One region of the Dyadobacter sp. CY351 genome, then DNA from elsewhere that is predicted to be linked to it. Evidence: riboswitches for the same ligand, from Rfam matches in the RefSeq annotation. Region 1 holds a riboswitch; each other region holds the start of a gene.

Region 1 (10,916 bases):
CGTCGTCGATGAGGATCACTCTTTTTCCTTCGATCAAAAAAGGAACATTGGTTTTATTGGGTAGGAGCGGAGATTCGCGTCTCCGAAAATCGTCGCGATAGAAAGTTGCATCCAGGTGCCCCATTGGAATGTCCTTTCCCGTGCGTTCTCTCAGTTCGGCAATAATGCGTTCGGCAAAATGTATTCCCCGCGGTTGCAGTCCCATCACCACGGAGTTCGCAAAATCCTGGTGATTCTCAATCAGTTCCTGGCACAACCGGCTGGTCATGATTTCCAGCAGCGGGCTGCTTAGTATTAATCGTTTTTGGGGCATAATGTAAATTCCCTGAATTTTAGCCTAAATTAAGTGCTCGAAGATGAAATCAAAAACTTTTAACAAATGAAATATCTGATTGCCGGGTTGGGAAATATAGGTCCGGAGTACGCATTCACCAGGCATAATGTCGGATTTATGGTGCTGGACAGGCTGGCGGCGCAGCATGATTTTAAATTTTCTTTCGAAAAACTCGCATTCGTGGCGGAGTGGAAGCACAAAGGCAGACAAATATATTTTATCAAGCCTACGACATTCATGAACCTTAGCGGAAAAGCGATCCGCTATTATATGGATCAGTTTAAAGTGCAGGAAGAAAACCTGCTGGTCATTCTCGACGAACTGCAACTACCATTCGGAACGTTGCGGATCAAGCCAAAGGGAAGCCATGGCGGGCATAATGGACTAAAAAATATTGAGGAGCTGCTGGCGTCGACAAATTATCCCCGTTTGCGGTTTGGAATAGGAAATAATTTTCCGAGAGGAAGGCAAGTAGATTATGTGCTAAAACCTTTTTCCAATGAAGAAATGACCGAGCTGCCCATATTTTTAGATAACGCTGGCGATATGGTTCTTTCGTTTTGTACTTTGGGAATACAGTCGACAATGAATAATTATAACCAATGATTGTACTAAATAAAGAATATATAAATATTTCAAGATTTGTATATATTCTGTAATTTGGTTATTTCTCAAATTATTAATAAGGTTAAAATTTAATTTGCAAGATTTAATAATAAAATACCCCTTGAAAACGAAGGTTAATTCCAAATATAATTCTGTTGGTACGATTTAAGGAAGTTTGTAATTTCGAAACTAATCCAGATATTTGTATCACGGTTCGCCGAAATAAAAATTGAATAAATCCAAGGAAATAAAATTAATGTTTTTACCTTTGCATTTATTATCGCAGTTCTGTTAGTCGCTCAGTTACAAGTTAATAGGGCAAAAGTTAAAAGAAGGGCGAATAGAGGTAAAAAAGCAATGTTTGCCGGCAAATCTGAAAGTTAGTTTGCTTCGTATATAGGCCAAATGTTTCCGTAATTAGTTAGTGAGGAAATTGGAGTATTATTCAAAACATTGTTACTTTATATAAAAAAGAGATTTAGATACGCTTGCATTGATATATTTTTTCGGTAAAAAACGCCGAAGTCAGTCGCAAAAGATATAAAAGATAAGAAAAGGTTAAGGGTTTAGGAATAGTCAGTATAAAGCCGTCTCAGTGAGATGGCTTTATCTTTTTATAGGCTCTGCCCAAATTTCCACCCTGCGGTTTGATCTCTTTAATGCTTCTGTCTGGTTCATGCGGCTTGGCTGCGCCGAACCATAACCTGAGCCTGAAATCCGGTTTTCGTCAATTCCTTTTCCCAGCAGATAACTTTTAACAGTCGCCACGCGCATGTTCGACAATTCTAAGTTCTTAGCAAAATCGCCGGTGTTGTCCGTATGGCCTTTCAGCACAATCCTTAAATTATCCCGCTTCTGAAAATAAGAAACAAGCGAATCAAGGCCTCGCAGTGCATCATCTTCCAGCACATCCGTGCTTTGCGTAAAATATAATGTGGATAACGGTGTATCGTAAGTCGATTCCGAAAGGCTGATCAGCGACTTCACCTCTTCAAACCTGTTTGAAACTTTCACTGATACACTTTTGGATTGAAAGCCTTCTGCCTGGGCCGAAATGCGATATGTTTCGTAAGGCCGTAGTTCAAAGTTATAGATCCCATTAACCGTTTTGGTCGATGCCACCAACGAATCCGAGTTGGATTTGCGGACCGTTACATCAGCATCATTCACGGGTTTCAAGTTCTTTCCATCGTAAACACGACCCGTTACAACCGCCAAATTAGTGTTTCTTTTTGCAGGTTCTTTAACGGCGGGTTTTTCTTCAGGTTGCTTTTCTTCCTCTTTTTCGGCCACCGCTGCTTTGGGCGCCCTGCTGATCGTCTGGTAACTTCTTCTTACAAAAACGGGCGTCATTACACGGTCGTACACGCGGATAAGGACAATGGAGCCGGCACTGGATTCGTGATTAGCGATGAGGTCATCCTGGAAGAAATTAAGAACCTGGTCATTATCCAGCATTCCCTCCGTTCCCGGATCTTTGAACTCCAATTTCGATTGACCATTGATGTACATTTTAATGATCTTGGTCTCGAAATCGCGTGAGTACACATAATGTACATACTGGTTTGCCCGTACAGGTGCTTTTTCTCCGATCGCAAAATCGTAGAAATTGAGCTTGCCATCGTATATATAACTGCCGTAGTCGCTTTTCCTGTTTTTAAAATCGAGAACCCTTTTCCAGCTGTCGAGCTCATCCATTTTAAAATAGACCTCAACCGTAAAAGATTTGCTCAAAAAACCTTTGGCCTCCGCATTATTGAACTGCAAACCACTGTTTTTCTCGAATTGATAAATGGTCCTGCTCAAATCATCAGAACCCGGAATTTTCTCTTTGACATATTTTCCAGGCTGCCCGAGCACTTTTAAGGACGGGCCGGCATTTTCAATAGGAGTAAGGCCATTGTTGAAGTCGTAGGTCCAATGACTTTGCGAAAAAGAAGGGAAATAGAGTCCGGTAAGAAGAATTACCAGCATGCACTTCGCATTTATTTTATCAATCATGCCCAAAAATATAAAAAGTGCAGGGTGAACCCGAAACGCATCGTGTATTTTTGGAGCATAATTCTTTGAAAGCGTGAAAAACATTGGTATTGGCATTCTCTTTTCCATTCTGTGGTCGTCTGCATCTGTGGCTACCAAATTTGGAGTCCGGTCAGCTGCTCCGTTAATATTGGCAAACGTTCGCTTCTTTATTGCTGGTATCTTACTGTTATCTTTTTCCTATTTGCTCAGCAAAGATCCGTCTTACCGGATGCCTAACAAAAAGGAATGGAAGCAGCTTGCGCTATTCGGTTTCCTTAATACAACGCTTTATCTCGGCCTCTACGTGTACGCCATGAAATTTACTGCTGCCGGAATCGGCAGTCTGGCCGTTTCTGTTAACCCGCTGATCATTGTGCTGTTATCCGCCTGGTGGCTCAAAAGGCATCCGCGGACGGAAGAATGGTTAGGGATTATTCTGGGAATGGCAGGGGTTGGCGTGGCAACTTACCCGTTACTGGCAGATAGCTATACGACAATAGGAGGGATAACATTGCTGCTGATCAGCATGATAGCGGTTTCCGCAGCCAGCGTTTACTATGCTACGGTTCAGTGGGAGCTGCCCAATTTGCTGATCAATGGGTGGCAGGTTTTCCTGGGGGGTGTCTTTTTGCTTCCCGTAACATTGCTTTTCAGTGATTTCTCAACCACTGTCTGGGACGGAACATTCTGGTTTCCGGTACTCTGGCTAAGCCTGGCCGTTTCCATCATCGGACTGATCTGCTGGTTTTACTTACTCAGAATTGACACAGTGAAAGCCTCCCTATGGCTCTTTTTATGCCCGCTTTTCGGCTTCTTCTTCGCCTGGTGGCTCATGGACGAGCCGGTAACGATTTATACAATAGTCGGAACTGTGCTTGTAATCGGTGGATTATATGCGGGGCAGAGGCGGAAGCTGATGAGTTAATCATCAATCAATATCTCTCCCTTCAAATACAGCCTCGCCTGGCCGCCGATGTGTACGCGGTCGCCGTCCAGCTCGCATTTAAGGTATCCGCCGCGCTTTGAAAGTTGTTTGGCGGTCAATGTTGTTTTGCCGAGTTTTTCTGCCCAGTAAGGGATTAATGTTGTATGTGCAGAACCGGTTACGGGGTCTTCATCTATGCCGGATTGCGGTGCGAAAAAGCGTGAAACGAAGTCGACGTCCTCACCGGCAGCCGTAACGATAATGCCGCGTGCCGGAATGGTTGATAATACTATAATGTCGAAATCCAGGTTTTTAAGCACCTCTTCGGAGTCCAAAACCACCATATAGTCTGTTTTTCCTTTATAAACTTCCAACATAGTCGTGTCCAAAAGGCCTTCCACTAATGCAGGCGGCGGCACGGCGATGTGATACAGGTCAACGGGAAAATTTAATGTAAGCCAATCTTCTTTGCAATCCACTTGTAGTTCGCCGCTGCGCGACTCAAAACGGATCGATTTGCCTTCGTAACCTTGAATATTAAAAATCACATATGCAGCAGCCAATGTTGCGTGGCCGCAAAGATCAACCTCAACTGAAGGCGTAAACCAGCGGATATGAAAGCCATTTTCATTAGGAACGTAGAATGCAGTTTCTGCCAGGTTGTTTTCAGCAGCGATGTTGAGCATTGTTTCATCCGGAAGCCACTCATTCAGAGGGACAATCGCAGCAGGGTTTCCACAAAAGAGTTTATCAGTAAACGCATCGATCTGATATATGGATAGTTTCATGTTCAAAAAATGGGGTTAACAATACCAAGGTATTAAAAATATTCTCGATTAGAAGAAGTTGTCTCTGGAAATTTTCAATATTATTATTCGAATCAGATAATAAATTCGACACTGGTTTATATGTAACTAGCTCTTATGGTTTTTCATACGGAGATAAACGCCATTGGTCCAGCCAAATCCTTCCTGAACTTCATACTCACCTCCACCGGCGATCAGATTGGTGTCTGAAACATTGTATTTTTCGAGTAATTTGCCCGAATGCTTAAACTCCTTATCGACCAGCGTGAGCCATTCCGCGCACAGCTCGTCCGCGGTCCGGTGGAAGTTATAATTGCGCAAGCCTTTGTAAGTGATCCATTGCAGCGGCGCCCAGCCATTAGGCGCATCCCATTGCTGGCCCGACTTGATCGTGGTGGTCAACAGTCCGCCGGAGCGCATAAAGTTGAGCCGGATATAACCACGCATATAATGTGATTGCGACTTGGTGGCCAGTTTGAAATACAAAGGAAATGTGCCTGCTAATGTGACAGCTTTCGTGAAATCCTGCTTCTTGAAATCATAATCCATGAAAAAATTCCGCGAGCTGTCCCAGAAATAGGTCTGTATGGCTGCTGCCCTCAAACGTGCCTTTTCTTCATATTGCAGGTGCATTTTAGTGTTGTTATGCAACAGGTATGCTTCCGCCAGCGCTTTTTCCAGGTGGTGCATGAGGCAATTCAGGTCAACGGGGATAATGTCTGTGGTATGAATGCTCGCAAAGTCGTTTTCGTCTGCAAACCACCGGCTGCTAAAATCCCATCCCGACTCGGCGGCAGCTCTGATATGCCTGAAAGTTGCCTCCGGAGCCGTTCCAAACCGTTCCCGCGCCTCATTGCCCAGTTCCACGTCTTCGCGGTAGGACTCCGGGCGTGGCGTGGCCTTGTCATCCCAGTAACGGTTCAGTAGAGCGCCATTGGGAAGCTTTACCAGGCGCCGGTGTGCGGTAAATGGCTCGTGCGACGGGCCGTCGTTCTGCATCCAGTAATCATATTCTTTTTGCAGTTGAGGCAAATAGCGTTTCAGGATTTCATTTCCGGCAATGTCACTGTATAGCCGGACCATAAGGGAAAAGAACGGTGGCTGGGACCTCGTGAGATAATAAGTGCGGTTGGCTGTGGGAATGTATCCGAAACTATCAATGAGATAGGCAAAATTATTGACCATACTCTCGATCAGATCCGTTCGTCCGGATTCTTTCAGACCAAGCATCGTAAAATAGCTGTCCCAATAATAAATCTCGCGAAAACGCCCCCCCGGCACCACATAAGGAAAGGGAAGCGGGATCAGGGAACCGCCACGTTCCTGGTTTTCGGGCTGGCGCGTGAGCACCTCCCATAATCTGCCAATGTTTTCCGACGTTGACGAGCTCTTATCGGCCTCAAAAGTAGACTTGATATGTGCAGGCATTCGAAAGTTCTGACTGATAAAAGCTTGCAAGTCGAATCCGGGCCGGTCCTGTTCCTGGTGATATCTTTCAATGATCAGAACCGGGTCTTCCAGCGGAATCGCGTCGGCGAAAGTTTTGGAATCTTCAAAAATATGGCTGTGCTGGATATCACGAAACAGCGTCCCATACAAGTCCTCTGGTGAAACATGCGGTGAACCATACGTGAAAGCGGGTGCTATGAATCCGTACAAATGTGAGTGGTTATATAACAGTGGTAAATGTCAGCTTAGGCAGTTTCATCGCATTCTCAATGAGTTGTATATGAATGCGCAGAATGCCGGCAGCTGCATTATAATCGATTTTTTCCGGATCGTCCGTAGGCTTGTGATAGTCGTCGTGGCCGCCTGTGTGAAAGAAAAGCACCGGAATTTTTTTGGCATAAAAAGACCCATGATCCGAGCCGCCGCTTCCGGCCTTGTCCGTAAAAAACTTGGTATCGCTTTTCACATCTTTAAATATATCCGGCCAGGCATCACTGGTCCCGTAACCGCCGATCCCAACGCCGCGGCTGGCATCATACCGGCCAATCATGTCCATATTAGTCATGAAATTGATTTTTTCCAATGGTAATGTAGGATTGTTAACAAAATGACGCGATCCCAGCAGCCCCAGCTCTTCGGCACCAAATGCTATAAAGAGAAAGTTATAGGGTTCTTTGACATCATTTTTGGAAAAATATCGCGCAAGTTCCAGCAAGCCTGCCACGCCCGAAGCATTATCATCGGCCCCGTTGTGAATTTGCCCTTCCGGCTTTTCTGCTTTCGAGCTTCCTTGTCTGCCCAGCCCCAGGTGATCAAAATGAGCGCCAATGACAATGGTATTTGCAGCTCCATTATCCAGAAAGCCGATGACATTATTCGTCTCGCGCAGACTGTCGGTAACAACCACGCGCCGCACTTTGGCCGTAAATGGTTGGTAAAATCCGTTGGTCCCCTTCGGTTGCAGCTTGTATTTTTTGAATTGAGCAGCTACATATCCGGCCGCTTTTTGGTTTTCCTTGCTTCCGGTTCCGCGGCCCTGCATTTTGTCGGATGCAAGCTTGTAAACGTGTTTGGAAAGTTGGTCGGGAGCGGGCAGTTGGGCAAAGGCACTTTGGCAAACAAAACAAAAGAAGAACAAGTAATTTTTCATCGAACGCAGTATCATGGATGGGCAAAGATAAACCTCCCTGGATGCCCTGCAAAATAGAATTTGTGCTTTTGTTTGCATTTTCAGGCATCTGCGCTTAATATTGCAGGATCAAGTCAGTTGCTTCACCTTGTGTGCGATTGATTTATAAAGAAGAGGCGAGAGAATGGGCTCAATGAACCTCTGGCAACCTGCTACCACAATGGAGAAAGGTGCTAATTCCCACCTAAGTTATTAGGAGATATAAACTCAATTCGCGTGAACTTACAGTTAGAAATTTCCGTAAGCCGGATGGCTTTATTCTCGCATCTGCCCTGTGCATTCCACGGGACAGTCTGTTAAATTTTTGAATTAAAACCTGTGCTCTGGCACTTATGCAAGCGGAACAAAAAACATTTAAATATCCTTACGCCTACGCGCTGGAAATGGGCGGTGAATTGCCAGGCTTCGAACTGTCATACACCACTTATGGAACGCAGAATGCTGAAAACAACAACATTGTCTGGATCTGTCATGCATTAACGGGCAGCTCCAACGCGGCCGAATGGTGGGATGGCCTGGTAGGGGACGATAAGTTTTTTGACCCAGCCAAATATTTCATCGTTTGCGTGAATGTCCTGGGTTCGGCTTATGGCTCTACGGGTCCGCTGAGCATTAATCCCCGGACGCATAAACCTTTTTACAGATCATTTCCGACTATCACAGTTCGTGATGTGGTTGGCGCTATGGATCTGCTGCGGCAGGAACTGGAAATCAAGAAGATAAAGCTTTGTATTGGCGGTTCCCTAGGTGGCCAGCAAGCGCTCGAATGGGCGGTGGAAGTGCCCGATCTTTTTGAAGAACTGATCCTGATCGCCTCCAATGCACTGCATTCGCCATGGGGCATTGCTTTTAACGAGTCGCAGCGGATGGCGATTGAGGCGGACCCGACTTTTAATGATGGCACGGACGAGGCCGGAAGCATGGGCATGCGGGCCGCGCGATCCATTGCATTGCTGTCATACAGAAATTACGACACTTATAATTTTACCCAGGCGCGTGATAATCCGGATCAGATCGATGATTTCCGGGCATCGTCCTACCAGCAATACCAGGGCGATAAGTTTGTGAAGCGGTTCAATGCCTATTCTTACTGGGTGCTTTCCAAGATCATGGATTCGCACAATGTTGGCAGGAACCGCGGCGGAATTGTGCACGCATTGGGCTTGGTTAAGGCCAAAACATTAGTATTAGGCATAAAATCCGATCTGCTGTTCCCATTATCCGAGCAGCAATTCCTGGCCAGGCACATTCCGGACGCTGTTTTCCAGGAAATCGATTCGTTATATGGCCACGATGGCTTTCTTATTGAATATAAGCAGCTTACCCAAGTGATCAGGGCGTGGCAGGAAACGAATGGCAAATTGCAAACTGCAAAGATCTGAACATTTGTAAATCTGGCATTAAGACTCAGTGAACATTAAGACATAAAAAAGCGCCGCTCAGAGGTTTCTCCGGGCAGCGCTTTTTGCATTATAGTCATGCTATTTTGTTATTTTCAAAAGCAATTCCGGCTCGTTTGTAGTAATGTAATCGACGCCTTTTTCAAGAAACCATTTCATGGATTCTTCGTCATTCACCGTCCAGACATTGGTTGTCAGTTTTTTATCTCTGATATCAGCAATGTATTCTGGCTTTTTCTTCAACACATTCAGGTTGTAATCGATGCCATCCAGTCCTGCGGCTTGAATTTCGTCCGGCGTTTTGTCTCCGTTCAGATATTCCACGTGTGCTTTCGGAGCCAGTTCTTTTACTTTTTTACAAACATCAAAATCAAAGGCAATGTAATCCGTAATGCCTTCCACTTTCAATTTTTTTACCATTTCCACACATTTCGTAGCCAGTGCTAGCGAGCGTTCTTTGCCCATCGAAGAAGTTTTGATTTCCAGGATCAGGCGTGTTTTCTTCTGTTTTGCGCCCGCTTTCAGGTAAGCTTCCAATGTTGGTAATGCCGTTCCATCCTCTAATTTGATCTGGGAAAGCTCCTGGGAATTGGTTTTTTCAATATGCGTTCCTTTAATCGAATGGTCGTGAAGCACATAAATGACCGAATCTGCCGACATATGCACATCAAATTCACTACCATAGCAGCCCAGTTTGATGGCATGCTCCAATGCGCCAATAGAATTTTCGGTTACGCCGGTATTTTTCCACGCGCCACGGTGCGCTATAACTTTGTTTTTATTTTGAGACATGCCTTCAAAAGCGGTCAGACTAAGCAAGCCAACTGCAACAATGGATAACAATTTTTTCATTTTTTTAAATTTGGACTTATATAAAAAGAACACATTAACCTGAATTTACCCTGAACCATGGTCCAAAGCAGATTCGAAAATTAAAGCTAGTTTCGGTCAGCGGTGTTAGCTCAATGTTAAGTTTCAAAAAGCATCATCCTCCAAGTCGAATCTTTTTAAACTCCGTTTTAATGACTCATGCGCTTAAATGCTTGCGAATTGTGAGAATAACCAGTTTGGAAGTCGGCGTGTTGCTTTTGTCTGCCACGCTGTTAATAGGAACGAGGACGTTCGTTTCGGGAAAATAAGTGGCTGTGCAACCTTCCGGAATCGGGTAGGGGACTACGACAAACTTGTACGCAACCCGCTCAATGCCGTCATAATGGTTATACAAATCCACCAGATCGCCGCTTTTTAAATCCCGTTTTGTGATGTCATTTTCGTTCATCAAAATCACGCGCCGCTCGTTGTGAATGCCTCGATAACGATCATTCAGGCCATAAATCGTTGTGTTGAACTGGTCGTGGCTGCGGATGGTCATCATCATCAGCTCATCCTCTTTCAGTTCGGGATCAAATAGCTTGCCGATGTTGAAATGCGCTTTTTCAGACAATGTGTCAAAATACCCGTCCCGGTTGCAATTAGGTAAATAAAAACCGCCTGGCACGCGGACGCGCTCATTATAGTTATCAAAGCCTGGAATTGTCCTTTCAATGTCAGCGCGGATTACGTCATAATCTTCGGCGTAAATGTCCCAGTTAATCTGGCTTTTCCGGCCCAGAACAGCTTTCGCCAGCCTGCAAATGATCACCGGCTCGCTCAGTAACTGATCTGAAACCGGCGGCAAAACGCCCTTGGAAAGCTGAATTACGCCCATTGAATTTTCACAGGAAATAAACCTGCTTTCATCCTTATGCATGTCCATATCGCTTCTTCCCAGGCAGGGAAGGATCAGCGCTTGTTCACCCGTTACCAGATGGCTCCGGTTCAGCTTGGTCGAAACGTGTACTGTCAGGCGGCATTTGCTGAGCGCTTCGGCTGTAAATCTTGTATCCGGTGTAGCACTCAGAAAGTTGCCTCCCATCGCAAAAAATACCTTGGCACTGCCTTCATGCATGGCCTTAATGGACTCTACCACGTCGAATCCGTGTTTTCTGGGAGGAGAAAAATGAAAGTTGCGCTCGATGGAATCCAGGAACTGGTCCGTTGGCTTCTCAAAAATTCCCATCGTCCGGTCGCCTTGCACATTGCTATGGCCGCGTACAGGGCATGTGCCCGCACCCGGTTTGCCAATGCTGCCTTTCAGCAACAGCAGGTTTACAATTTCTTTGATCGTGTCCACTGCATTCTTGTG
Region 2 (10,916 bases), on a different contig from region 1:
GCAGGCGAGGACATCAGATCACACGTGGTTTACAAGAAGAGTTATTCTGTCTCAGATTTCATCAGTGATTACAATGCTTATAAAGGAAACGCATACGGACTTGCTAACACGCTGATGCAGACGGCCATATTCAAACCAAAACTTAAAAGCAGCAAGGTTAAGAACCTTTTTTATGCTGGTCAGCTGACTGTTCCCGGGCCTGGCGTTCCTCCTTCGATCATCTCGGGCCGCATTGCGGCTACTGAACTTCAAAAATACCTAAACAAGTAAGTCATGAAAAGCTTATACGACAACCTTTCCGCGACATGCAGCAAAACAACCACACAACTATATAGCACGTCGTTTTCGCTGGGCATTTATTTCCTAAAACCGGCTTTGCGGGCACCCATTTACGGCATTTACGGCTTTGTCAGGCTTGCAGATGAAATTGTGGATAGTTTTCATGACTACAACAAGGAGTTCATGATGAACAAAATCCGTCAGGATACGGTGGAAGCGCTCCGCGACGGGATTAGTATTAACCCGATCCTGAACAGTTTCCAGCACGTTGTAAATACTTATAACATTGAATGGGAGCTGATTGACACGTTTTTGAGGAGCATGGAAATGGATCTGATGAAGACGGAGTACACTTCGGATTCATATAATGAATACATTCTCGGTTCTGCGGAAGTGGTTGGTTTAATGTGCCTTAGGGTTTTCACAGAAGGTAATCAGCAGCAATTTGATGAGCTTAAACCGTTCGCTATGAAACTGGGATCCGCGTTCCAGAAAGTAAATTTCCTGCGCGACCTGAAAGCGGATTACGTGGATCTTGGCCGGACTTATTTTCCCGGCGTAAATTTTGATCATTTTTCAAGCAAAGAGAAGGAAAAGATCCAGCAGGAGATTGAGGAGGAATTCGAGCAGGCGCTGATCGGCATCAAGCGGCTCCCGAGCGGTGCACGAAGGGGCGTTTATCTGGCTTATTATTATTACAAAAAACTTTTCCTGCGCATTAAGGAAACGCCGCCTGAAAAAGTAATGAACGCACGGATCAGGATTCCGGATCATGACAAGGTAGGACTCATGTTTCGTTCGCTGGTAAGGCATCAGTTCGACCTTTTATGACGTTTTTTTGTTAGTTAAACAAAGGAGCTGAACATTGGACTGTTAGCCACGAACCTAAAACCCGATTTTATGACTGATCAAGTTGTGCTGGTGAATGAAGATGATATGGAAATTGGCTTGATGCCAAAGTTAGAGGCGCATCAAAAAGGCGTTCTGCATCGTGCATTCTCAGTTTTTATTTTTAATTCAAATGGTGAAATGCTTTTGCAGCAAAGGGCTTTCGGAAAATATCATTCGGAAGGGCTTTGGTCCAATACTTGTTGCAGCCACCCGCTCCCGGCAGAATCCGCGCATCACGGAGCAGTAAGGAGGCTTTCTGAGGAGATGGGCATTTCGGCCGATTTGCAGTTTCTTTTCACCTTCCAATATCGCGTTAAACTCGAAAACGGGCTGACAGAAAACGAACTCGACCACGTCTTCTGGGGCATTTCAGACGACGAGCCGAACATCAATTTGAGTGAGGCGAATGATTTTAAATACATGAAAATGGCTGATATTAAGGCAGATATGAACCAGAATCCGGAGGCTTACACCGAGTGGTTCAAGATTTGTTTCGCCGAAGTTGCCGACAAAATAAAACCAAAACAATAGCTGACGGCCACTGCCGGAAGCTGACAGCTTGAATTTACAATGAGTCCCTGGATAGTAAATACATTGATCGTACTGGCCGCGTTTATTGGCATGGAATGTGTGGCGTGGATTGCTCATAAATATCTGATGCACGGCGCCTTATGGTTTTTGCACCACGATCATCACCAGCGTGATGACGGCGATTTTTTTGAAAAAAATGACTACTTCTTTGCCATCTTCGCCACGCCAGGCATACTCTGCCTCTTATTTGGTGTAAATCAAGGGTTTAATCATTTTTTCTGGATCGGGCTGGGCATTACCATCTACGGTTTCACCTATTTTTTGGTACATGACATTTTCATTCACCAGCGCTTTAAAATGTTCCGTAACACGGATTCGGTGTATCTGAAAGCCATCCGCCGCGCGCACAAAATGCACCATAAGCACCTTGGAAAGCATCAGGGCGAATGTTTTGGGATGCTCTGGGTGCCGCTAAAATATTTCCGGGAAGCAAAAAACACGGCGTCCAAATGAATTTTCTATATCTGCTCGTCGATCTTGGCGCAATTGCTGTTCCGTTGCTGTTTTCTTTTCATCCCAAAATTCAGCTGTATAAAAGATGGCATTTGCTCTGGCCGGCGATTATTCTGTCATTAATTCCTTTTGTGATATGGGACAGCTATTTTACAAAAATCGCCGTGTGGGGATTTACACCGAAATATCTCGTCGGCACTTACCTGTTTGGGCTTCCTATTGAAGAAATCCTGTTTTTTATCTGCATTCCTTACGCATGCCTTTTCACTTATTACTGCTTCCGGATCTATTTCGGGACTGATTATAAGCTTAAAAACGAGAATTTGATTACGGCCATCTTCTTGTGTTTCACATTGGCTATGGGCGTGACCTTTTATGATCGCTACTATACATCCTGGACAGCGGTTGGGCTGGTGGCGTTTCTATTATTTTTGAGATTTATTGTCAAGCCGCGATGGCTGAGCCTGTTCTATTTCTCGCACATGTTCCTGCTGATCCCTTTCTTTATCGTAAACGGGATTCTAACAGGATCGGGACTGGACGAGCCGGTTGTTTGGTATAATAATGCAGAGAATATGGGTATCCGGATATTTACGATCCCATTTGAGGACGTCTTTTATGGCATGTTAATGTTGCTTCTGAACACATTCTTATTCGAATATCTCCTTTCCAAATATCCCGTTCCCGAGAAAGAAAACTTAGAAACGGTCTCCGTGGGTTAAGGACACAAGCTTGTTCAAGACGCCCGGGAAATTATTTAAGGCTCTCAGGGCCAGATCGGTTGTAGTTCTTTTCCCAAACAATCCCTGCAAATAATAACCGGCTGTAATTCTGCGTCCAAATGCGTGGTCCCATGCTTTTTTGTAGTTAGCCGAGACGCTGTCAATACTTTGCTTTTTCTCAAAATACCGGATCAGCTCGGTGGCCAGGATTTTGGAAGCGCGCATGCCCATGCTCATGCCGTTGCCGCAGAGCGGCGTGATAGAACCCGCCGCGTCACCCAGGAGGAAAACACCGTCAGTTTGTGTTTGTTTCCTGGAAAAATGGATGTTGCTGATTACTAACGGATTTTTATTAACAAATGCAGCATTTTTAAAATATGCTTTGAGAAAAGAATTTTTGTGCAGAACATTTGCCTCCATTTCCTGAATGTCTTTTCCATTTTCCTGCAAATTCCGGGACGTGGTCAGATAGCAAAGGCAATGCCAGTCCTTATCCACTTTTGAAACTCCGCAATAGCCGTCCTTAAAATTGTGCAGCTCAATGCGGTCAGGTGCCAGATCCGTTTTAATGTGATATTTCACACCGATAAAATTATCGCTTTCATTCCCTGTGTCCATTAAGTTGCGCGCCAGGAACTGCGGGGTATATTTTCCATAACTGCCGCACAGCACGCCAACATTGAAATCCCCAGCCGAAGATTTGATTACAAAACCTTCATTACCAACCCTTTCCAGTCCATTCACTTTGCAATGTTCCACGACAGCGACGCCTTTTGCGGCTGCAATGCTTGCAAGTGCGTGGTCAAGGCTGAATCTGCTGATCCCGAAACCGCCCATTTGCAAGGAATGTTCAAGCATAAAGCCCTTTTCGGAGCTGATTCTGAGCTTGTTAATGATGGGTAAATTGAGTTCATCCAAATTCAAACCCAGGCTTTTAATAAAATCCCAGCTTTCCATGGAAATGTACTCGCCGCAAACCTTATGAAATGGATATTGATTTTTTTCGAACAAAACCACCGAAATACCCCTGTCCGCAAGCTGTATAGCCAGGCAAAGGCCTGCCAATCCGCCGCCGATAATGCCGCAATCGTACGTTTTAGCTTGCGTTTCCATAAACAATCACTTCATGTCGGAATGCCCATTTGTTGCGAACGGTGTATTTAATTGCTCCGGCTTTGTTCAGGATCGCGAACCATTCTGCTCTCTTAAACCCCCGCAAAACTGACAGCGGTGCATCGTTTTTGACCAAGTAAGATTTAGAAAACAATTGCGTCAGCCATTTAATGGAGTAGTAAGCCAGAGGATTTCTTTCCAGATCATTAATAACCAAAACCGCCTTGCTACTCAATGCAAACCGGACAAGCTCAATGAGTTGATCTTCTGTTAAATGATGGCAAAAAAGACATGCGTGAATAATGTCAACCTGTTTCAAATGGCTGAAAATGTGCCTGTAATCGTCACAAATCAATTTGACCGGCGCTGTTTTTAGGTTTTCCTCTGCATAGGCAATGCAAACAGGCTTAATGTCGACGCCATATAAATCCAGCGAATAGCGCTCATTTTTGTTCCAATTGTCAATGCGCTTTAATGTGTCGCCGCCGCCGCATCCGATATCAACGAGAATATGCAATTTTCCTGGCTTAATGACCTTTTTTAGCGCGTTAAAGGAAATGTTATATCCGCCCAGCCAATGATTAATGAAGTCAAGTTCCCTTAAATTCTGGAACAAGTCGGCCGATGGGATATCCTCCTGATCAAGCAGCTCCTTATCCTGGCTGCGGTGTTTAAACATAACGCAGCTGCATCGTTTCAATGCTTAGTCCTGGGCCGAATGCCGCTGCAAAGATTCTGTTGCCTATATTTTCCGGCTTAGCCGTTTCAAGGACTTGCTTCAATACAAACAAGACCGTAGGAGACGACATATTTCCGAAATTTCTGAGCACATCATAAGTGGCTGCCAGACAGCCCTTATCCAGCTCCAAAGCAGCAACAAAATCATCCACAATGCGCTTTCCACCCGGATGAACAGCCCAATGTTTAAATGCGTCCGGCGCAAGACCGATCTTTTCCAGCATCGGCTTTATATTTTTCCGGATCAGGTCAGGCACGTAGGAAGTCAGGTTCATAATAAAGCCTGTTTCCGATAACTGCCAGGCCATATCGGCATACCCATTGTGCAGGATCAAAGAATTGAATGCATCTATCTCAACGTGATGCGCATAATCCGATCCCGCTTCCGCAGTAACCAAAACCGCCGCTGCGCCGTCTCCGAAAATCAGGTTGGACAGCAGGTAATCATCATTATATCGCTTCTGGAAATGTATCGTGCAAAGCTCGGTGCAGACGATGAGCACTTTCGCGCGCGGCTGGCTTCTGCAAATGGCGTCGGCATTTTTGAGCGCAATAATCGCGGCATTGCATCCCATAAAATTTACGCTGCTGCGCTGTATGGCAGGATTCAGGTCCAGTTCCCGCATCAATTCCACGTCCAGTCCGGGCGCAAACAGGCCCGTACAAGTGACTGTTATCAAGTGCGTTAACCGGCCTTTCATCTCAGCAAATCCATCTATTTTCTTGATAGCACTTATGGAAAGTTTCGTGGCATGCTGCTGATAAAGCTGCATACGCTGGGTCAATGTCGGTTCCGGGAGTAATGTGGCAGTCTTGTTAAAAAACTGGTAATCTTCCGGTGCTTTATCAAAATCGGCAATCACAGAATAGCGGTTCGCTATGCCTGTTTTCCCCGCTACTATCTTGATTTTTCTCTTATTGGTAATGTCTTCTGTCGAATTCATGTAAAATGAAGTCAACGTTTCCTGCGAGTAACAATGTTCGGGAACGGCTGTCTCAATAGCAGATATATAACTCAAAGGGATTCTGTTAATTACAATTAAAATAATGAAACAACTGTTCATGCAGATGGCTGCTATCCAGTTCATCCGCATGGTATTCCTGAAATTCGCCTCACTCCTATCCTTCAAAACCAGGTAAAACCAATAGCCGAAATAGAGGACGATCGGCAGGAAGAACACCTGGATAATATAAAAAACCATTCCAAGGCCCTTCGATGTAAAGTACAAATAATAAAATACATTGCACAGCAGAAACATCGCCGCCGTAAACAGAAATGTACCCCGGTAACCGAGCTTATAGCTTAATGTAACGACCCCATCTTTCAGGTCCTGCTGGTGCTGATAAACCTGGGTAAGCGGATACGCGCCGGCAATCTGGAAAGAACAGGCTAAAAGCACATAAATATGCTCTCTGCTCAGCATCAGCGCACTTTCTGAAACACCCGCAATGGACATATAGTAGGTAAATGCACCCTGGAAAATCACAACAGTCAAAAACCCGATAACCGGATATCTTTTCAGCCGGATCTGCCGGGAACTATATGCCCGCGACGCTGCAATGTAAAGCACCAGGCAAAAAGCGAACAATGTATTTACGAAAAGGAACGCTAAAACGATCGCGGTAAAATCCAGAAACATGGTGAGGTAAAAGAGTGCGGCCGTAGGCATAGGAGGCTTTTCGAGCCCGCCAACGCTCTCTTCGTCCTTATCCACATAACTGTTGTAACCATTACTAGCCGGGTAAATCAGCAGATGAATGATCAAAAAAGCGAAGAGTGCATGATGATGGACAACCGTATCTGCCTGACTGTAAGCAAACAGAAACAACGGCATCAGGAAAAAAGAAAAAGGAATCCGCAGAAGTTTAATTGTATTGCCATCAATGCCCATGGCCCAATTTAAGAAAAAAATTTTTGAACATTTGAGGCTGTCACAGATACAATATACTTTCTGCCAGGAACACCATTGTGCCGGAATCGGTTAAAGAGGAATAACAATTAGTCATACCAGAAAAATAAAAGATCATGCAAGCACAAAGTAAAGCACCTTCCACCCTTATGGTGGTATTGGCTTTTGCCACCGTTTACATCGTATGGGGATCGACTTACTTCTTCATTCAGCGGGCGCTGGAAGGTTTTCCGCCGTTTTTCCTGGGCGCTTTCCGCTTCATTATTGCCGGGCTTATTATGCTGGCGTGGAGTGTTGCACAAGGTGAAAACGTGTTCTCGCTCAAAGCGATCAAACCTGCGATCATTACCGGACTTTTGTTGCTTTTTATCGGCAATGGCATTGTGATATGGGTTGAGCAGTTTCTTCCCAGCGCAATGGTCGCCATTATGATTTCCTCATCTCCACTCTGGTTTATCGTCCTGGATAAACCGAAATGGTCTGAAAATCTTAGCAACAAATCGACGATTGTAGGTCTGTTGATCGGTTTTGCCGGGGTAGTGCTGTTATTCAGTGAAAAAATAATGATTTCAATGTCGTCCATGAACAGTTCGCGCGATCTGTTCGCGATGGCGCTCGTCGTTTTTGGCTCCATGGCCTGGGCTGGTGGTTCTTTGTTTTCTAAATACAAATCAGGCACCGACTCGGCAAGTGTCAATTCAACCTGGCAAATGCTGGCAGCCGGATTTGCTTTCCTCCCAGGCAGCATTATTTCGGGCGAACTGGCGACCCTGAATCTTGCATCCATTCCGATGGAAGCCTGGCTATCAACGTTATATCTGATTATTTTTGGGTCGATTGCCGGTTTTGGAGCATACGTCTGGCTGCTGAAAGTACAGCCGGCAACCAAGGTTAGCACTTACGCCTATGTAAATCCCGTCGTAGCAGTCCTTTTGGGGATATTTTTCGCAAACGAATCTATTTCTGTCCTGCAAATAGTCGGGCTGGTCATTATTCTCGGCAGCGTGTTGCTGATCAACCTGCATAAATATCGCAAGCCAAAACAAGTCGTATCCGCTTATTGATCTCTTGGAGGAGTGTGAGCAGTTAACACAAGGAAGCTTCTGTGATCTGCTCCACCTCCGAAATGTCCCTGTTTCTTTTGATCAAATTAAGGATACGCTCAAAATCAATAAGTTGTGAAGCTTCGAAGGCAATGACGCCTACGAAAACTCTTCCCTTGCTGATAAAGTTAAGGTGTTTGATCCTTGCACCATTAAACGATTCAACAATCGATGTGATCTTATGGAGACTTACAGCACTTCTGTAAATGATTTTGAGAAAGAAAATTTTGCTCATTTTAGTACTTTTTATCGTGGCTAATAATTGAAGAACCAACGGCTCAATGCGTTAATTCCAGACGGAAACGTGCCTGGCCGCGTGAAGCAGGATCGGCATTATAAATGTTTACAACGGCCTGCACAATGTGATCAATCTCATCGAATGTGTTGAATTTGCTAAACGAAAAACGGACATTTTCTTTATCCTTCTGACAAGGAAGCGCGCTGATCACGTGCGAGCTGCCCTGACTGGAACAAGCGCTGCCGCCAGAAACCGCAATGCCCAGATTATCAAGACTTTTAACCAAACTTCCCGCAGCCAAACATGGGAATGAAACGTTCAGGATGTTTACCAGGCTGTTTTCAAGAGAGTGACTTTCGCCATTATAACAAATGCCGTACACACCACTGATCGCCACTTTGGAGACCATATATTGCTTCAACTTGCTGACTACGGAATGGTTGCTGTCCAGGTCGCGGTATGCCACCTCGAGCGCTTTGGCCAGCCCTACAATGCCAGTCACATTCTCGGTTCCTCCACGCTGTCCTTTTTCCTGGCCCCCGCCAAAGATTTGGGCATGAATGCGGTGTTTTTTATTGATATAGATAAATCCGGCACCTTTCGGTCCATGGAATTTGTGGGCGGAACCCACCAGAAAATCGATAGGCGTCTGGGTCAGATCGATCCACTGCTTTCCGATTGTCTGGGTGGTGTCCGTAAAAAAAATGGAATCATAACGTTGAGCAAGTTTACTTATCGCGTGGATATCCGTCAGGTTTCCAATTTCATTATTGCCGTGCATCAGGCAGATCAATGTCTGTGGATTGGCTCTTAAAAGGTTTTCAAGGTGGTAAAGATCAACATTACCACGCTCATCCAACTGCACAAAACTCGTTTCGATATCACCCGATTTTTCGTGCTGGAGAATGGTTTGCAAAACGGCCTTATGTTCAATCTTACTGGTCACGACATGGCTAATGTCATATTTCGCAATCGCACCGGATATGGCGAGGTTGATGGCCTCGGTGGCTCCGGACGTAAAATATATTTCTTCCGCAGAAGCATTTAAAACCTTCGCAACCAGCTTCCGCGAATCTTCTATCGCATCTTTCACCTTCCGTCCTGCCCAGTGAGTGGACGACGGGTTGCCGAAGCTGGCGGCAAAAAATGGAAGGATCGCTTCAATCACTTCCGGATCCAGTGCAGTTGTGGCGGCGTTATCACAATAAATTTCCATGTTGATCTAAGTGTTAAATGTTATCAGTTTATTGATTCCAAATGCCGCACCTTGCCTGGATAATCGTAACAATTCCGCCAAAAACGAAACCGTAACGAACATACACGGACAAGCCTCTGGCTTTCCTTAACTCGATTGTACTCTGTTACTCCGGTGGTTGGATTCTCAGATTTATCATTAGAATTAGGTTGGGGCACCTTAAAAAGTCATAGGTTGCCAGAAGATCATAGAGCCTAACCTCTCCCTTCCTTCTTTATAAATCTACTAATTCGATAGACAAAGATGTAATAAAGATTTTAAAGATCCAAAAAGAGCGAAAAATTTCTTTGAGAAAATTCTTGATGCGCAGATTACCCGCCGTTTATTTGGTTTCCGGATAGCCTTTTTGGAGGAGCATGGCTAGTTCATTGACCGTGATAATGTAGGTGCTTTCTTTGGCGAGGTTTGTGAATTCGTTGGGGTCTTTTTGGTGGTCGTATAATTCCACGCCGGCTTTTCCTCCATCCCATTCCGTGTAACGGAAGCGCTCCGTTCTTACGCTGCGACCAGTAATTTTATTCCGCCGAACTTGGGTGTAAGCAGCTTTATCCCAAATGCCGTCCGGGTTTTTGAGTAATGATGTCAGACTTTTGCCGCCGAGTTTTTGGGTAGGCATCAGTCCGCAAAGCTCAGCCAATGTTGGGTAAATGTCCAGTAATTCCACCGTCCTGCCCGATGCCTTTCCTGCGGTTCCGCCAGGCACTGAGATGATTAATGGAACGTGCGCAGCATTTTCGAAAAGGCTTTGCTTCATCCACTGGCCGTGCTGGCCTACATTATAACCGTGATCGCTCCACAAAACGATGATCGTTTTATTGGTCAGTTTCAACCGGTCCAGTTCGTCCAGCACCCTTCCTACTTGCGCATCCATGAATGAAATTGACGCATAATAGGCCCGCAACGCCTCTTTTCTTTGCGCTACTGAAAGGCCTAAATGTGCCGGTTTGGTGGAAATTGCTGCTTCCGGAACGTCGTCAAGGTCATTTTGAATTTCTTTCGGAAGCGGGATTGATGCCAGTGGATATTGGTCAAAATATTTTTTTGGCGCTACGTAAGGGGAGTGCGGGCGATAAAAACCAACTGCCAGGAAAAATGGCCCGGCCTTCTTTTCCTTCAATAATTTGATAGCCTCGCTGGCGACCATTCCGTCTGTCTGCTCTTCATCCGCTCCCTCGCTTGCATGCCAGGCAAGTGCGCTGCCCAAGCCTTGGTCCGGCGTAAGATTTTTGACTAGTGATTCTTCGGTTTTGTCACGCCCTTTTGGATTGACTTTGCGATCCCAGGAAATAGGATCGTCCAGGCCGTCTGTCCCGATCTGGCCCGGAACGCCATAATGATAGATTTTCCCGACCCGGGCGCTGTAATATTCATTGTTCTTAAATAGCTGCGGCAATGTCACCACGTTGGGAAGATTCTTACGGAAGTGTGTTTGCAGTTCGTAGACCTTGGTAACATCAGGCCGCTGGCCAGTTAGCAGCGAAGAGCGACTCGGGCTGCAAAGTGGGAATTGAGTGTAAGCTTTGTCAAATTTCACCCCGCGTTTAGCCAGGCGGTCAATGTTTGGCGTTTTGACAAATTTGTTTCCATAACAACCTAAATCTGTGTTTAAATCATCAACTGCGA
Region 3 (10,916 bases), on a different contig from region 1:
CTTCAAACTTGGTATTGTCGTAAATACCCGAGCTGATTACACCCGTGATGGAGCCATCTTCATTAATTTTTCCTTTATAAACCCTTGGGTTAGGACCAGAAAAATGGGAAAGCACAAATTCATCGCCTTGCACAACGCCTTCCAGCTCGCGGCTGTCCCCTACTGTTGACATTACCACGCCGGTCAGTTTGTTTCCTTCTTGTTTGAGAAGCGCTACATTATCAGGCATTTTGGCTTTGCTGAAAACCTGCAAATCCCATTTGCCGCTCAAATTGTGTTTGGTAGGCTGCTCTTTGCCTTTTTCTACAAAGCGATAATCCTTGCCATGCTCGGCTGAAAATGGCAACGAATTCCCCCGGAAGCCAGGAACCAGACTGCGGTATTCACCTGTAATCTTTCCGTCTGATTCCACCTTTGCGACCAATGCTGCATCATAAGTGTTCATTTTTACAAAAATCGAATCCGCGCCGATTTTTGTCACATGGAAATCGTCCCTCCGTGAGCCGTTCAGCAGCGTCAGGATCGGATCCTTTGCGTTTTTAGCATTGTACTCGAAATTGAATGGAATGTGTGTTTCGCTAATTACAAACTCCCCGCGCCAGATGCCCTGCTTGGGCGATTTAGCATCAGGCTTGTCTGCTGTTGCTACAAAACTGCTTAAAAGCGTGGCACCTGCCAAAGCCACAACCTTGATCTTGTCGTTGATTTTCATACAACTTGTGTTGTTAAAATGGATAATAGTTAACATATATTCTTGCCAGACAAGCTGAAAGAATCCTCACTGAACCGGAAACATTTGCAGGATTTTTTCCGGTATAATTGTTAACCTATCAAAGGTGGTTTTTAAAAGGTCGTCGTTAGACTTGTACAAATGTAGATTACATCTCTATTAAATTTGTAGACTTAATAGAATAATTCGATTTCATACCACCAAACGGATTGCACAGCAAAAGTCTGCCTTCTACTTTTGTCAGCGTCAATTCATTCACATTTCATTTTTACAATGTCATTACCGAAAGCACCTTCGGCATTTTCCAGCTGGAAAACGCACGAAAAAATTGCGTTACGCGCCGCGCTGATCTACGCCATTATCAGCACAATTCCCTTTACGCCCGAATTTTACCGGCAAGATTTCGACGCAGGTTTTAATGTTAATTCCTACAAATTCCGGTGGCTGGATGCCATCTCGCAAAACAAGCCCTGGTTTTTCGAAAGCCAGGAAGGAAAGAACTATACAGGATGGTTTATCACAGTTGCTATCTGCCTATTGGCAGGATGGGCCTGGAAAAGGCTTGACAGGAAGCGCATTGACTATGAGAAACTGTATTACTGGTTTTACACCGCGGCGCGCTACGGCATTGCGCTGAGAATGTCCTGGTTTGCTTGGGCGAAAGTGTTTCCGGTGCAAATGCCGTTTCCGACAATCAGTCAGCTGAACACCAACCTGGGCGATTTCACGCCGGGTAAGTTATATTGGCTGACCACCGGCGTATCGCCGTTTTTTGAAGTTTTTGCGGGATTTTTCGAGTTGGCGGCGACACTATTTATCCTTTTCCGGCGGACTACCACGTTGGGGGCGCTGATGATGGTTGCGATACTGGTGCCGATCTGGTTCGTTAACATTGGTTACGACGCGGGCGTCGAGCTTGCCAGCTTGCACATTCTCACGCTTTCGCTGATGCTTTTGGCTCGGGATGGCAAACGGTTTTATGAGATTTTGATTGAGCACAAAGCTGTTGCACTGACGTATGTGCCAAAGATCACCTTTACCCAAAATTGGAAGAATAGCGCCCTTCTTGCGTTCAAATATGCATTCATTTTCATGTTCATCATCCATCGCGGTTACAGTTACGGGACCTTGTATGCGAGTGGCAAGACCTTCAAACTTCCTCTGGACGACGGACTTGCCGGATTTAGCGGGTTCTATCATGTGGCTGATTTTAAGCTGAATGGTAACACGATCCCGGATGCGATTGGTGACACCACGCGCTGGCAGAATGTCGTATTCGAAAAGTTTAATTCCATCAGCATTAAAATAGACAAGCCTTTCAAGCTCAATACCAAAAATTCGATACGAACAACGGAATATTATGGCAACATCGGCCGGTACTATTACGGATATTCCGCCGACACTGTCAACAAAGTTTTCACCTTGCGAAACCGCGCCGACACGCTTAGCAAACTCTTTTTGGGGTATGAAAGGCCTGATCCCAATAAAATTATTTTGTCAGGACTAAATGAAAGAAATGATTCGATTTATGTCGTTTTGAAGAAGATAGATAAGAAATATCCTTTGGAAGAGAAGCGAAAATAGCACTCACAACACCTGTACGCTAGTGGCAAGATCCCCGAATAATTCTATTAATTTTTGACAATCGGTAAAAGATGACTTTAACTTTGCATCGTCTTACGATTACTACCTGCAAAGTAAAAGTGGATTTATAAAGAAAGAGGGAGAGACAGGCTCGGCGAACTCTTAGCAACTTTCCAGGGTGGAATCAGTGCTAACCTGCCTAACATTTTAGGAGCTATAAATTTACAAATCATGTCTAGAAAAAGCATCCAAATCCGTCCGGTTCCCTGCGCAACAAAATGTTGTCCTGAGGACAAATGGAGAAGCTAATCAGCTTAAACTGAGTAATCCAGTCTACCGAACATTAAAACGCCTATTCGCGTTCGATGGCATTATTTTATCGCATTTAGTCTACAAAACCAATAGACTTAATATTTTAACCATTCAATTTATTATGAAAAAGACCATTTTATCCGCATTATCTCTCGCTACACTTGGCTTGGCATCTTTCACAAATACTGTAAAAGAAAATCCGTACACAGTAGACACACAGAAAAGCAAGCTGGTATGGAATGCCAAAAAAGTAACCGGCGAGCATTCGGGCCTGGTTCCCATCAAGAGCGGCACGTTACTGGTAGACGCTGGAAAATTAAAGGGCGGCAACTTTGAAATCGATCTGAAAGATCTCACAGTAACTGACCTGAAAGACCCTGAATACAACAAAAAACTGACCACACACCTGAAAGGCGAGGACTTTTTTGCTGTCGAAAAACATCCAACCGGCAAGCTAAATATCACCTCGGTAACGCCCTCCGGTGCAAATAAATACAATGTGAAAGGTAAGCTGACTATCAAAGGCATTACCGAGGATGTTGCATTTCCAGCAGAGGTGACTACAACAGGGAAAAACCTGACGGCTAATGCAAAAATAGCCATTGACCGCACCAAATACGGCATCAAGTATAATTCAAAAACCTTCTTTTCCGCGATTGGCGACAAAGCAATTGACGATACTTTCAACTTGGACGTCTCGCTGATTGCAACAGAATCTGCTTCTACAACCAAGGCTAGCGTGAAGTGATATTGCCTCTTGTTGTACTATAACATTGCTTCTGATTTGGCGACGGAGGGATGATGGGTTTACTTGTCAAGTCAGCATGTGCAGGAATTCGGACAGGAACTGCAGGCTCCCCAGCCCGAAGAAATGGACATCGCTGCGATTCCGTCGTCACCAAATCAGAAAATCAACGTGACGTATAAACTTGTACGTTATCACGCGGCTATGCCGGCTATCGTCAGATGAAGCCATAAACACCTCATTGAATGAAAAGATATATTCTACTATTATTTGTATTTGCCGCCTTTAAATCTTTCGCCCAGCAGCGCATACTGAACGGAAAAGTAACAGATGCCGTGAGCGGCGAAGCATTACCAGGCGTAAATGTTTCGGTAAAAGGCACCCGGCAAGGAACGCTGACTGATGCAGATGGGAAATATGCGTTGAACCTGATCAAAGGGGAAACGCTCGTATTTTCTTTTGTAGGTTTTTCCGCCCAGGAAGTCAAGATCTCAACTGATAATCAATATGATATCAGTCTGCAACCTAGTTCGCAGCAGTTGGGCGAAGTGCAAGTGGTAGGTTCCAGAAATGCGAACCGTACCAAGCTGGATTCTCCGGTTCCGGTCGATGTGATCGATTTGAAACCGCTTTTGGAATCGGCGCCTCAGGTGAGCATTACGCAGCTTCTTCAATATGTTTCGCCTTCATTTCACTCGGTAAATGGCAGCAATGCGGGGGATGCCGGTTCGGCGCTGAACCTTTCACAATTAAGGGGTTTGGGCGTGGATCAAGTGCTGGTTTTGGTGAATGGAAAACGGCGGCACAAAAGTTCAAACATCAACTGGGGAGGGCTTGGAAACGGTGCCACAGGTTATGATCTGAATTCGATTCCGACCGCCGCCATCCAGCGTGTTGAGATCCTTCGGGACGGGGCAGCTGCTCAGTATGGTTCGGACGCAATTGCAGGCGTTATCAACATTGTTTTGAACAAAACCACTGAACAACTGACACTTAGCTCAACGGCCAGCACCCGGCGAAGAGGAGACGGAACGACCACCCGCACGAATGCAAACTATGGATTTGCACTGGGCAAAACAGGCGGTTACCTGAATGCAACCGCGGAATTCGCCACGCAGGCCATTGCGCTTTTACCTGGAAATGATGATGCCGGCTTATACTTGGGCCCTATTTACGGCGGCGGTGCCAACACCCGGAATTACGACGCGATATACACCAAAGAAATCGACGAGGAAATCCTAAAAAACAGAGGAATAGACAGGCACTTTTTTGACCGTCGAGGCGGCGGTTCCAACAAGGCCAAAGATGCATTGCTATTCTTTAATGCGGCTGTGCCTTTGCGACAAAATGCGGAAGTATATGCATTTGGCGGCATTAGTCACCGCAATTCCCAATTCACCGCCGTGTTCCGACTGCCGGGCTGGACTGAGCGGAACAATGCATTCCTCTACCCTGATGGATTTTTACCGGCCATGGAAAACATCATCACAGATAAGTCCCTGGCGGTGGGTGTGAAAGGCAAGATCCAGAATTGGGACGTGGACATTTCGAATGTTTATGGCAAAAACGACTTTGGGAATGTGATTACCAATTCGTTGAATGCCAGCCTCGGCCTAAAAACGCCCAGGACGTTTGATGCGGGCAGCTATAATGCAAGCCAGAATACGGGCAGCATCGACATCAGCCGTTATTTTGACCGAGCCTTAAAAGGAATCAATGTTGCCTTTGGCGCGCAATATCGCGTGGAAACTTACCAGATCGTTGCTGGTGAGTCCGCTTCTTATTCAAAAGCAGATTTGCGAACGGTTTATGGACTTGATACAACAGGAACAGGCATTGTTTATAACACCAATGAGGGTCAAATCGGTCTGAATGGTCTCTCGCCGGGTTCGCAGATCCACGCTGGTTTCCGGCCTGAAAATGCTGTGAATGTAAACCGTTCCGTGCTGGCAGGTTACGCGGATCTCGAGGCAAATATTACGACAAACTGGCTTGTTTCAGGGGCGCTGCGCCTGGAAAGCTTCTCCGGGCTGGGCAATGTAACAACCTATAAAATTGCTTCGAAATACAAGATTGCGGACTGGCTGGGCATTCGCGGCTCGCATAATACAGGCTTCCGCGCTCCGGATCTTGCTCAATATTATTATACTGAAACCTCAACCAGTTTTCAGCAGGGCCGCGCGATCGATCAGGTGACAGCCTCTAACCAAAGCGCCGCTACCCGAGCGCTCGGCATTCCTACTTTAACGCCTGAAAAGTCAAAGGGATACACATTGGGGATCACTTCTCAGCCGCTGAAAAACGTTGAATTTACGGCAGATGCTTATTGGGTGGATGTCAATAACCGGGTCGGAAACACGGGAAATTTTTCGGCGACCGACGTCAATTTGCCGCTCGAAGTACGCAGCCTTTTTGTGCAAACGGGCACGACCCAGGCTAAGTTTTTCTATAACTCGTTTAGCACTAGAACAAAGGGATTGGAACTCACGGGAAGTTACCGCACGCCGTTCCGAAGCGGAGGACTGACGTTTTTGCTGGGGGCCAATTTTGTAAAGAATGAGGTTGTCAGCGTGAATACGCCGAAAGGTTTGGAAGCGTATCGATACATTATTTTCAACGATGGAGAAAAAGCGCGGGTCACGTCCCACATTCCCGGAACGAAAGTGAATTTACAGGGAAGTTACAAGGTTGGCAAACTGACTTATATGGTGCGCGGCATTTACTTCGGCTCAGTTACAACGGCATCGGCATTGAATGCAACATTTCCCAAACCTGACTATTTCTTCCAAAAGCTCAACCCGATCTGGGTCGTGGACGCCTCTGTGGCTTACTCCTTTACAAAATCCATCCAGGCAGTCATTGGTGTAAATAACGCCTTCAATGAGCTGGGCGATTATTCGGACCCAAAACTTTCAGCATTGAACAACCCATCCATTGTTGGCCTGCAAAACGGAAGCGCTGGCATTCAGCCATTTATCCGGATCACAGCTCGACTTTAACACCCAAATTCATCTCTTCGAACTTATGATATCCACATTGTCTTTTTCAAAACGCCTGCTGCTGCTCTTCGCCGCAACAGCAACATTAGCTAGCTGCAAGGACACCAGTTATCTGGACATCGACGCGGCCAATCGCCCGCCGCTGAGCGCCTACATTAGTTTTGTTAATGCAAGGCCCGTCAACTCTGCCCTCAGTTTCTGGACATTTACCGATAAGATCACCCCGACGCCCGTGGCCGTCAACAAGGCTTCTGACTATTATCCCACCGTTTTCGGCAATGTTCAGATCAATTTTACCGAAGGCACCAACACGAGCTATAAAGCCTCGTACCAATTCGGTAACAGCGCCACATTCACTGCAACCGGCAGGCCCAACGGCCCGATCGCCACATTTTATCACACGGTAATCGCAGCCCGCACAGAAAATAACAAGTCGGATTCGCTGATCCTGTTCTACGACGACCTGAAAGCGCCGGAGGCGGGCAAGGCCAAGCTGCGGTTCGTAAATCTGTCGCCGGGCGCGGGCACATTGAATGTGTTGAGTAACGGAAAAGCCTTATTTAGCAACGTTGCTTATGGCCGTGCTGCCAACTCTGCCTTGTCGGGAGAAGCATTCAGTGCCTGGTCGCTGGGGCCATTTCAAAATGTCAACCCAGGTCCTCACGCGCTGACATTATCAAACGCTGCCAACGGCACTACGCTCGGCGCAGTGGGTAATTTCAATCTGGAAGCCGGGAAAATTTATACGGTATTTACAAGCGGGCTCCGGCAGGGCAGTCCAGACCTGGCTTTTAATATTTTGGAGCATCCGGTGAAGTAGCTGATTGAGAGCTCCCTGCTAAACCTATTTTGTTTGTAACGGAGATTTAATTAGCTGTTTCAGACCTCATATCTTCTACTAACTTTCTGGCAACGAAGGTATCGTAGATAATTTTTAATTTTGGTCAGTTCCTTGAAAAAGCTTGTCGCCGGCTTATCTCCATAGATCGGTGAACTGACCATTCTGTCCACTGAAAATAAACTCACTATCTGCCCTACAGCGCCATTTGAGAGATATTCAATGTATTTCGTTGCTACTTCACTTTTTGTCATGATTCATTTTAGGGGTTAAGTATATAGCAAAAGTAGGATACGCTGGGAAACATTAAAATCCAAAGGAGCGATTCTGATGTTTTGGAGCAATTTGCGGCTACCGGGCACGAGGAATTGCGTGCTTACTGGCTACAGGAGTGGCAAGAAATTGATCCCGCGGTCGAACCCATTACATTTGATACGAAGCCGGACGGCCGGATCGCGATTCAAGTCCGTCAGACCATAAAGGATTTGGACGGTCAAGTTTTAAGCGATACGCTCTTATTTCATGTCTATACTTTTGGAAGAGGAAAGGGGCGGGCGATGGCAATTGAGCATTAGGGTAAGACCAGCTTATCTCCTTGTGTTTCATGGCAAGTTTTCCACTCATCACCAGAACTACGCTGTGGAAGAAAATGCGGATTTGGCCACGGTTTTTTGCTTTGGCACGGCGACGCATTATTTACTCAACAATTCGGGTCAAAACCAGTGGAGTCGTTGGGACTTATGATTGCCATCTGGTAAGACAGCGTGGAAGCCGGAAAGTAAATGCCACGACTTGCATTTTAATTACCACGACCGAAATCCGTATTTGCCTATTTGGCACGTGAGCGTCTATTGGAATCATAAAACAACAAGATTTGTAAATTATAAGAATCTCAAGGCGAGCTTGAAATGTGTTTTTGATCAACGCATTCCCGGTCAGCAGATGTTGGCTCGGACGCATTTTAATTTGCTAATGTTGATAGACGCCCGGAGAGCAATCAAACTAGAATTGCATATCCTGACTTTGACCACCCTACAATTAATGCAGATTTCGTGTTGAAATAGTGGCGGCAATTGACTAGAATTGTAGGATTACGCAAACCTGCTACAATGACGAAACGAAGCACAACGGTTAGCAGATCTTGTTGCTACGAAACTTATAGTAAGTGTTATATGAAGGATATAAAACGCCATTGAATATTACATTTGAAGGATTACCAACATTGTAACCCTCAACTTAAACTAAACAAATGGCAAAAATAATTGACATAGGAGTCGAGAAAGATCACATTGAATCATTGACGAGAGCAAATGGAATAAATGCGCTTGCAGAACTTTTATGGAATTCGTTAGACGCAGATGCTAGTGAAGTCAAAATAGAATATGTTCCAACCGAACTAGGTAACTATGAATATATTAAGGTGCTTGATAACGGACATGGCTTGACCTACGAAAAAGCACAAGATGTTTTTTCTAGACTTGGTGGATCTGAGAAGAAAAATAAGACGCAAAGCCCAAGTGGAAGGCAATTTCACGGTAAGGAGGGGAAAGGCCGATATAAAGGTCTAGCATTAGGGGATCTAGTGAAATTTACTAGTGTCTATCAAAATAATGGAGCATATTCCGAGTTTACGATAACTCTTGACAGGAATCAACTGTCAAGAACCGAGATAAGTGATGTAAGACAATTGAAAAAAGGTGAAGGTAAGGCAGGATTTGCAGTTGAAATAGGTAACGTAAACTTTAAAAACGCAGATTATGCTTTAAAATCAGAGAACAGAAAAGAACTAGAAGAAAGATTCGCATCCTATTGGACAAGCTATCCAAAATTCAAGATTTTCTTTAATGATATTGAATTACAATTTGCTTCTCTTATTAAAAACACAGAGCAGACTGAGGTAATGGTTCACCTTGGTGATCTTTCTTACAAATTCATTATTAAGATTTTAGAATGGAATTTCGAAAATAAGAAGAAGACATATCTCTGTAATGCACAAGGAATACCCTTTTTAGAGACCAACTTGGGCGTCCGGTCAAGCATACCAATCTCAGTTTTCATTCAATCCGTCTATATCGAAAAACTGCATCGAGAAAATGCATTAGATCTATATGAGGCTAATGAAATATTATTTGGAATCCTCAAAGAATCCAAAGACTTTGCCAGAGACTATGTTAGGCGTAGACTTCATGAATATTCTAAGGAGTTTATTAACGATTTAAAAAAGAAGGGAATTTATCCTTACAAAGAACCCGCTGAAAATATTATTGAAGTTTCCAAAAGGCAGGTTTTTGACATCGTCGCACTTCAAATCAACGAATATCTTCCCTCGTTCAATGAACAAGACGACAAAAACAAGAAGCTTACATTGAAATTAATCAGTGAATCACTTGAAAATGACTCTAAAAATTTAAGGAGAATACTCAGTGAGGTTATAGAATTACCAAAAGAGCAGCGAGAAGATTTGGCTGAGTTACTTGAAAGCACCTCACTTTCTAGTATAATTGATGCGATGACTGAAATAAAAAATCGTTTACACTTCCTAAACGGTTTAGAACAGATAATTTATGATAAAGATTTAAATAAGAACATTCTTGAAAGAAGGCATTTGCATAAAATTGTAATCAACGAGACTTGGATTTTCGGTGATGAATACACATATGGTGTTGATGATCTAACTCTCAAAAATGTACTAAAATCATACCTCAAAGATTGTTTAAAAAGAGAAGACTTCGAAAGTGTTGTAAATGCAGAAGATAATTCTGAATTAGAGACCATTCCTGATGTCTGTCTTTGGCAGCAGTTCAGCTTAGGTACAGCCGGAAAAGAAAATTTGGTGATTGAATTAAAGAGACCGAGTTTGGATGCTGGTTTTGACGAAAAGACACAGATAGAATCTTACGCCACCAAAGTAGCAAATGACAAAAGGTTTCCAAAAAGCAAAACCAGGTGGAAGTTTATTTTAATAACAAAAGATTTCAAAAGTGAAATTGTACCATTGTTAACGCAGAAGAATCGAAAATATGGTCACATTCATGAAGGCGAGAACTTTGATGTTTTCATTCTTTCTTGGGGTGACATCATTAGTGAGGCAAAACAGCGGCATGAATTTATAAAAGAAAAGCTAAATCTAAATTTGCAAGACAACGAAGAGGGGCTTAACTACTTAAAAACTAAGTATAAACAATACTTACCTAGCGAACCTTGATCACCGAGAGTGTTCAGTCAGGGAATCTCGTAATAACTTGTCAAAATAAGATCTACCACACACCATATGAAAACCACCCTCTCCCACCTCCCACAAACCAAGCAAGAACAACTTAAAGCCCTTACCCAAATAGTCCTGGACAAAATCCCAGCAGAAATGATTATTCTCTTCGGCAGCTATGCGCGGGGTGACTGGGTGGAAGATTACCAGGAGAAATACGAATATGTAAGCGATTTCGATATTCTGATCGTAACCAAAGACAAGAATTCTGCCAAACAAGTTAAAAAATCGCGGGAACTGGATAAGGAATTGATGAAGAATGAGGAGATCACAAGAACCAGCATTATCTATCACAGCATTGGTTTTGTTAATGATAAGATCGAGCGGAACTACTATTTCTTTATAGATATTTTAAAAGAAGGAGTTATGCTTTTCGATTCGGGAAAATTCACCTTGTCCGAGCCGAAACTGATGAATCCAGAAGAAAGGCAGATAAAAGCTAC

The links. A riboswitch is a leader RNA that binds a small molecule or an ion and turns the genes downstream of it on or off. The one in region 1 is predicted to bind S-adenosylmethionine.
Region 2: it holds a riboswitch for S-adenosylmethionine, as region 1 does, so the genes downstream of both, L0660_RS24190 (cysteine desulfurase family protein) here and metX (homoserine O-acetyltransferase) in region 1, are expected to answer to the same signal.
Region 3: it holds a riboswitch for S-adenosylmethionine, as region 1 does, so the genes downstream of both, L0660_RS08910 (YceI family protein) here and metX (homoserine O-acetyltransferase) in region 1, are expected to answer to the same signal.

The regions. Positions count from the first base shown of each region.
Region 1 is NZ_JAKFFU010000004.1:258,115-269,030, forward strand. It holds gene pyrR (bifunctional pyr operon transcriptional regulator/uracil phosphoribosyltransferase PyrR) at 1-313, opposite strand, end outside; gene pth (aminoacyl-tRNA hydrolase) at 380-940, shown strand; gene L0660_RS10270 (OmpA family protein) at 1,547-2,914, opposite strand; gene L0660_RS10275 (DMT family transporter) at 3,015-3,887, shown strand; gene L0660_RS10280 (PhzF family phenazine biosynthesis protein) at 3,884-4,675, opposite strand; gene treA (alpha,alpha-trehalase TreA) at 4,802-6,352, opposite strand; gene L0660_RS10290 (M20/M25/M40 family metallo-hydrolase) at 6,363-7,292, opposite strand; SAM riboswitch class I at 7,432-7,539, shown strand; gene metX (homoserine O-acetyltransferase) at 7,664-8,713, shown strand; gene L0660_RS10300 (glycerophosphodiester phosphodiesterase family protein) at 8,813-9,583, opposite strand; gene L0660_RS10305 (FdhF/YdeP family oxidoreductase) at 9,759-10,916, opposite strand, start outside.
Region 2 is NZ_JAKFFU010000015.1:97,031-107,946, reverse strand. It holds gene L0660_RS24240 (NAD(P)/FAD-dependent oxidoreductase) at 1-270, shown strand, start outside; gene L0660_RS24235 (squalene/phytoene synthase family protein) at 274-1,110, shown strand; gene idi (isopentenyl-diphosphate Delta-isomerase) at 1,180-1,701, shown strand; gene L0660_RS24225 (sterol desaturase family protein) at 1,741-2,214, shown strand; gene L0660_RS24220 (lycopene cyclase domain-containing protein) at 2,211-2,936, shown strand; gene L0660_RS24215 (NAD(P)/FAD-dependent oxidoreductase) at 2,913-4,049, opposite strand; gene L0660_RS24210 (methyltransferase domain-containing protein) at 4,033-4,728, opposite strand; gene L0660_RS24205 (UbiA family prenyltransferase) at 4,721-6,679, opposite strand; gene L0660_RS24200 (EamA family transporter) at 6,814-7,761, shown strand; gene L0660_RS24195 (hypothetical protein) at 7,784-8,035, opposite strand; gene L0660_RS24190 (cysteine desulfurase family protein) at 8,079-9,254, opposite strand; SAM riboswitch class I at 9,423-9,516, opposite strand; gene L0660_RS24185 (sulfatase) at 9,616-10,916, opposite strand, start outside.
Region 3 is NZ_JAKFFU010000003.1:835,602-846,517, forward strand. It holds gene L0660_RS08900 (peroxiredoxin) at 1-712, opposite strand, end outside; gene L0660_RS08905 (hypothetical protein) at 1,004-2,314, shown strand; SAM riboswitch class I at 2,437-2,537, shown strand; gene L0660_RS08910 (YceI family protein) at 2,748-3,374, shown strand; gene L0660_RS08915 (TonB-dependent receptor) at 3,617-6,370, shown strand; gene L0660_RS08920 (DUF4397 domain-containing protein) at 6,396-7,190, shown strand; gene L0660_RS08925 (ATP-binding protein) at 8,458-10,413, shown strand; gene L0660_RS08930 (HEPN domain-containing protein) at 10,480-10,916, shown strand, end outside.